Regions from separate parts of the Dechloromonas sp. ARDL1 genome, predicted to be linked through region 2. Evidence: predicted binding sites of a transcription regulator. Region 2 holds the regulator's gene; the other holds the start of a gene.
What was found. Region 2 encodes LexA, which represses DNA repair genes until DNA is damaged. Its sites were predicted from a motif close to ACTGTATNTANATACAGT; they were not measured.
Positions count from the first base shown of each region.

Region 1: a site for LexA is predicted at 1,455-1,472, ahead of recA (recombinase RecA). Genes of this name have one in related genera too.

Region 1 covers NZ_CP168939.1:3,888,507-3,891,909, forward strand. Annotated here, with positions in the region: gene AB6Q56_RS19220 (sodium:solute symporter family protein) at 1-497, opposite strand, end outside; gene AB6Q56_RS19225 (RluA family pseudouridine synthase) at 568-1,221, opposite strand; gene AB6Q56_RS19230 (hypothetical protein) at 1,218-1,418, opposite strand; gene recA (recombinase RecA) at 1,600-2,625, shown strand; gene recX (recombination regulator RecX) at 2,618-3,049, shown strand; gene lptB (LPS export ABC transporter ATP-binding protein) at 3,046-3,403, shown strand, end outside.
Region 2 covers NZ_CP168939.1:1,331,740-1,335,142, forward strand. Annotated here, with positions in the region: gene AB6Q56_RS06480 (MFS transporter) at 1-498, shown strand, start outside; gene AB6Q56_RS06485 (hypothetical protein) at 499-807, opposite strand; gene lexA (transcriptional repressor LexA) at 1,082-1,687, shown strand; gene imuA (translesion DNA synthesis-associated protein ImuA) at 1,684-2,409, shown strand; gene AB6Q56_RS06500 (Y-family DNA polymerase) at 2,342-3,403, shown strand, end outside.

The DNA of each region.
Region 1 (3,403 bases), 1.9 Mb from region 2:
GTGGTGTAGGTGAGCACGATGGCGGCACCGAGGATCATGCCGGCCGTCTGGCTGATGTAATCGTTGGTCACGACGTTGAAGACCAGGCCGAGCGCCTTGATCTGGGCCGATACCCAGCCCAGGTAGGAGGCGACGATGCACAGCGTGGTCAGCACTTCGACGCTGCGGTTGTAACGCATGCGGAAGTAGTCGCCCAGCGTCAGGATATTGAGCTTGTAGAGTTTCTTGGCGAAAAAGAAGCCGGCGATGATCAGGCACATCGACGAGCCGAAGGGGTCGGCGACGACGCCGGTCAGCCCTTCCTTGACGAAGGTGGCGGAGACGCCGAACACGGCCTCGGCGCCGAACCAGGTGGCGAACACGGTGGCGGTGACCACCGGTAGCGGCAGGTGGCGGCCGGCGACGGCGAAGTCCTTGGCGCTATGAACGCGGGTGGCCGCGTAGAGGCCGATGCCGATGGAAAGAAGCAGGTAGAGAACGACGAACCAGATCAGCATGGGCGCGCAACCGACAAGCTAAGGGGTTGAAATTGCGCGGATTATAAGGTTATTGCGCGTTTTCGCGACGTCAAAAAGGTGGCTCGCTGTGAAAATCCATGCGCTCGCCGGTTGCCGGATGCGCAAAGCCCAGATTCATCGCATGCAGCAGCAGGCGATCGGCCATTTTTTCCGCTACACCACCGTACAGATCGTCGCCGAGAATGGGGTGTTGCAAGGACATCATATGCACCCGCAACTGGTGCGAACGGCCGGTGACCGGTTCCAGTGCGACGCGGGTCGTCTGCTTCTCGATATCGCGGCCGAGCACACGGAAGCGCGTTTGCGAGGGGCGGCCGAGATCGAAATCGACTTTCTGCTTCGGCCGGTTCGGCCAGTCCACGATCAGCGGCAGGTCCACGCCGCCTTCGTCGTAGGGCAGCAGGCCGGCTAGCACGGCGACGTAGAGCTTGTCCACCTGGCGGTCCTGGAACATCTTGGAGAGACGGCGGTGCATGTCGGCGCCGCGGGCAAAGACCAGGATGCCGGAGGTCGACATGTCCAGTCGATGCACGGTCAGCGCATCCGGGTACTCCTGTTGCACCCGGCTGAGCAGGCAATCCGCCTTGTGCTCGCCACGGCCGGGAACCGACAAGAGACCGCAGGGTTTTTCGGCAATGATCAGGAAATCGTCGGCAAAAACAACGGGCGAAGCGCCAGGGGGTGGGGGCAGATAGGCAGTCATCGGGGGGCGAGGCGAATTCGGCAGCGGGCATCCTTGAAAGCCATCGGTTCCTGGCTCCAGCCCGGTCCCGGCGAGGTCTGCATGCAGCCCCGGGCACCGTCCACCTTGCTTGTCCACCAGTACCAGGGCGCCGGCGCACCGCTGGCGGCCGTGCCGGCCAGTAGCAGGAGAAGGATGGGTAAGCGTCTGATCGACATGAAGAATTTTCTTGCCAAGAAAAGGCGGGTCAATGTACTGTACGTATACACAGTATCCGGTTGGCCGTTATCGGGGGCGAATATACCGCGTTTGGGCCGGGCCGGATAAACGGTTTCCTGCAATTTCTATTCCATCTTTGGCCCCTGTGCCATAATCCGCTCAAATTTTCGAGGTCACACCATGGACGACAACAAGGCAAAGGCGCTCGCCGCAGCGCTGCAACAAATCGAAAAGCAATTCGGCAAAGGCTCCATCATGAAGATGGGCGACGCCGAAATCGACGAAGGCATTCAAGTCGTGTCGACCGGTTCGCTTGGCCTCGACATCGCGCTTGGTGTCGGTGGCCTGCCGCGCGGCCGCGTCGTCGAAATCTACGGCCCGGAATCGTCCGGCAAGACCACGCTCTGTCTGCAGGTCGTCGCCGAAATGCAGAAGCTCGGCGGCACGGCGGCCTTCATCGACGCCGAACACGCGCTCGATCCGCAATACGCCCAGAAGCTCGGCGTCAATGTCTCCGACCTGCTGATTTCGCAGCCGGACACCGGCGAACAGGCGCTGGAAATCGCCGACATGCTGGTCCGCTCCGGCTCGGTGGACATCATCATCGTCGACTCGGTCGCCGCCCTCACCCCGCGTGCCGAAATCGAAGGCGAAATGGGCGACCAGATGGTCGGCCTGCACGCCCGCCTGATGTCGCAGGCGCTGCGCAAGTTGACTGCCAATATCAAGAAGACCAACACGCTGGTTATCTTCATCAACCAGATCCGCATGAAGATCGGCGTCATGTTCGGTTCGCCGGAAACCACCACCGGCGGCAACGCGCTGAAGTTCTATGCTTCCGTCCGCCTCGACATCCGCCGCATCGGTTCGATCAAGAAGGGCGACGAGGTCATCGGTAGCGAAACCAAGGTCAAGGTTGTCAAAAACAAGGTTTCTCCTCCGTTCCGCGAAGCCATCTTCGACATCCTCTACGGCGAAGGTATTTCCCGCCAGGGCGAAGTCGTCGAAATGGGCGTCGCCCACAAGTTGGTCGACAAATCAGGTGCCTGGTACGCCTACAAGGGCGAGAAAATCGGCCAGGGCAAGGACAATGCCCGCGAATTCCTAAAGGCCAACCCGGAAATCGCCGCCGAAATCGAAGCCGGCATCCGCGAGGCCGCCAGCACCACCGTGATCAAGCCGACCAAAGCCAAGGCCGATGCCTGACCTGCGCGTGCGGGCCCTGCAACTACTCACCCGGCGCGATTACAGCCGGGCCGAGTTGAAGACCAAGCTCGCATCGCATGCCGAATCCGAGGAAGAACTCGACGCCGTGCTCGACACCCTGCAAAGCGAACGCCTGCTGTCCGATACCCGCTATGCCGCCCAGCGCGTCGTGGCGCGCGCCGGGCGTTACGGCAATGCGCGGCTGAAGCAGGAATTACGGCAGAAAGGCGTTGCTGACGAAGAAATCGCTGCCGCGCTTCCGGAGGGGGGCGATGAAACCGAACGCTGCCGCAGCGTCTGGCAGCGCAAGTTCAGGGAATTGCCGCAATCGCCGGAAGAGCGTGCCAAACAGCAGCGTTTCCTGCAATATCGCGGTTTTTCCAGCGAAGCCATCCGCCGCGTCCTGCGCGGTCTCGAGCAATGACCACGTCTGCCGCCAAACTGACCGCCAACAACCTGAAGAAGCGCTACAAGGCGAGGACCGTCGTCGAGGACGTTTCCTTCGAGGTCAAGTCGGGCGAGGTGGTCGGCCTGCTCGGTCCGAACGGCGCAGGCAAGACCACCTGTTTCTACATGATCGTCGGCCTGGTCGCGGCCGATGGCGGTGAAGTCCATATCGACGACAACCGCCTGACGCACCAGCCGATGCACAGCCGGGCGCGCCTCGGACTGTCGTATCTGCCGCAGGAAGCCTCGGTCTTCCGCAAGCTCAACGTCGAGGAAAACATCCGCGCCGTCCTCGAACTGCAGAAGCTGCCCGAAGCCGAACTGAACGACC
Region 2 (3,403 bases):
CTGCCGGGCGAGGTGAATTTATGCGGCCTGCCGCCCGCCGTGGCCAGCTGGTCGCTGGCGATCATCGGCCTGACCAATATCTTCGGCAGCCTGTATGCCGGTTCCTGCGTTGCCAAGTACCGCAGCAAGTACGTGCTGGCGATGATGTACGGTTCGCGGGCGCTGCTCGTCGCCTGGTATCTGATGATGCCGCGCACCGAATGGACCTTCTATGTTTTTGCCGCCGGTCTCGGTTTCACCTGGCTGGCCACGGTGCCGCCGACCGCCGCCATCGTCGGTAAACTGTTCGGTATCCGCTACCTGGCGACGCTGTTCGGCATGACGCTGCTGTCGCACCAGATCGGCGGTTTCCTCGGCGCCTGGCTGGGCGGCCTGGCCATCACGCAATTCGGCGACTTCGGCTGGATGTGGTATGCCGACATGGCACTGGCGGCGGCAGCCGCCGTGCTCAACCTGCCCATCCGCGAAGCGCCGGTGGCCCGCCCGGCTGCGGCTTGATTACCTGAGGCGGCCGAGAAAGCGTTCGCGCGCCTCGGCCAGCGCGGGCAGGGCGGATGTGTCGAGCAGTTCGCTGCAGGTCCGGTAAAAATCGTCGAATGCGGCGAGCACCTTTTTCTCCTCCACCTTACGGCGCGGGCCGGGTTTGTCGTCGTCGCGGGCCGGAGCGTCGAGCGGCTTGAGGATTGCATAGCGGGGAATCATCTGCTGCCCGCCGTTTTCCGAAGAGGCCGTGACCGGGCCGGTCTTCACGAAAATCTTGCCGTCGTATTCGAAGCGATCGCCGATCGCCAGGTGTTGCAGCTTCATGCTGGGGTTTCCGGATGGTGAGGGGGGGCAGAGTGTAGCCTAATCCCGAATTGTCCATCAGGCGGCCCTTGCGGGCCTGTACGAGCGCGAGCGGTCGCTCTGCGGTGCCTTGCCGTCGGTGCTCCGCAGCAATGGAACGGGCATCGGCTTGTCGCACCACAACAACTCACTGGCAAATCGCCTCGTGCCTTGATGGGCAACCCAGGATTCTCCGCTTGCCAAAAATTGATTACTGTACAAAAATACAGCTAACGAATTTTGCAGGGAGCAGACCATGAAGCTCACGCCACGCCAGCAGGAAATTCTCGATTTCATCAAAAACACCGTCGAGGTACTCGGCGCGCCGCCGACGCGGGCGGAAATCGCCTCCGCCTTCGGTTTCGCCTCACCCAATGCGGCCGAAGACCATCTCAAGGCGCTCGCCAAGAAGGGCGCCATCAATCTCGAACCCGGTTCGGCGCGCGGCATCCGCCTCGTCGAACAGCTGGGCCTGCCGTTGATCGGTAGCGTGGCGGCCGGCTCGCCCATTCTCGCCGTCGAAAACGTGCAGGCTCGTTACGCCTTCGACGCCGGCATGTTCAATCCGCGCGCCGACTTCCTGCTCAAGGTGCGCGGCCTGTCGATGATCGACGTCGGTATCTATGACGGCGATCTGCTCGCCGTGCACAAGACCAACCAGGCCCGCGACGGCGAGATCGTCGTCGCCCGCATCGACGAGGAGGTCACCGTCAAGCGCCTGCAGCGCAAGGGCGGGCATATCGAGCTGATTGCCGAGAACCCGGACTTCGAGCCCATCATCGTGCGCCCCGGCGAAGTCGAATTCGCCATTGAGGGCGTGGCCGTCGGTCTGATACGCGGGGCGGGTTCCAAGCTGTCATGAACGCCTTGCCGTTGCCGGTCGCTTTGGCGGATGTGCTGGCCAGAGGCGATGTCTGGCGCGGCGACACGCTGGCCTCCCTGGCGGAGGTCGCCATTCCCAGCGGCCATCCCGAACTCGACGCCGAATTGCCCGGCGGCGGCTGGCCGCGCGGCGCCCTGACGGAACTGCTTGTCGAGCACAACGGCGTTGGCGAAATGAGCCTGCTGCTGCCGGCGCTGGTCAGGCTGTCGCAGGCCGGGGGCTGGCTGGCCCTAGTCACGCCGCCGTGGCTGCCACATGCTCCGGCCTGGGCGGCGGCAGGTGTCGCGCTGGAACGGCTGGTCATCATCCGGGCCGGAATGGATACGGCCTGGAGTATCGAGCAACTGCTCGCCTGCGGCGGTTTCGCTGGCGTGCTGGCTTGGCCGGGCGAGGGCATCGATGCCAAGGCGCTGCGCCGCCTGCAGGTCGCGGCGGAAGGGCGTTCGGCACTGGCCTGCCTGTGGCGTTCGATGGCTGCGGCGGCTATGCCGTCGCCGGCGCCCTTGCGGGTGGCGCTGGCGGGCAACGGCGACGCCTTGCGCATCCGCATCCTGAAGCGGCGCGGCAGACCGGCATCCCGGCCGCTGGACTTGCCGTACGCATCCTCCATTCCCCGTCCCGGGAGACGTTCGCGTGCTGTGGCTGGCCCTGTCCTTTCCCCGATTGCCGATCGAAGCCTTGCCGCTGCGCCAGCCGCCTAGCGCGGTGGTTGTACGTGGCCGGGTCGTGCTGGGTGATGCGGAAGCGATCGCCGCCGGCATTCGTCCCGCCCAGAAGCTGTCGACCGCGCTGGGCCTGTTGCCGGGCTTATCGGTTTTCGAGCGTGACATGGCGCGCGAGCGACAAACCCTCGAAAACCTGGCCTGCTGGGCGGGGCGATTCACTCCCTGCGTCAGCCTGGCTCAGCCGAACGAGCTCCTGCTCGAAATCGGCGGCTGCCTCCGTCTTTTCGGCGGCATCGAGCCGATTGTCGACGCCGTAACGGCCGGTTGCGTCGAACAAGGCCATGCCCCCGGCTGGGCGGTGGCGCCGACACCGCTCGGCGCACGCTGGCTGGCGCGTGCCGGCAACGGAACGATCCATCGCGCAGCGGCCGGCCTGCACGTGGTGCTCGCCGATTTACCGTGCCATATCCCCGACTGGCCGGCCGAAACCGTCGCCCGCCTGGAATCCTTCGGTCTGCGGCGGCTCGGCGCCTTGCGCGCCATGCCGGGAAGCGGCTTGCGACGGCGCATCGGCAATCGGCCGATGGACGATCTGGCCCGTGCCTGGGGCGATCTGCCGGATCCGCAAGCGGCTTTCGCTTTTCCGGAAAGCTTTGCCAGCGAATTTGAGCTGCCATCCCGCGTCGAGCATGCCGAAGCCCTCGTCTTTTCCGGCCAACGCCTGTTCTCGGCGCTGGCCGGCTGGCTCAATGCGCGGCAGCTGCTGCTGCGCCGCTGCACCTTGCGCTTCCGGCACGATGACGGCGCACCGAGCGATCTTTCCTTGAGCTTTGCCGAGCCAGCCGCCGACGAGGCGCGTTTTTTGCGCCTGCTGCGCGAACACTTGGGGCGCTGGCAATTGCCGGCGCCGGTCGAGGCGGTTCGCCTGCAGGCCGACGAGCTGGCGGAAAAGCCCGGAAGCAGCGCCTCCCTGTTCGCCGCGACGACAAACGGTGAGGGCCATCTGGCCTGCCTGGAACGCTTGCGCGCC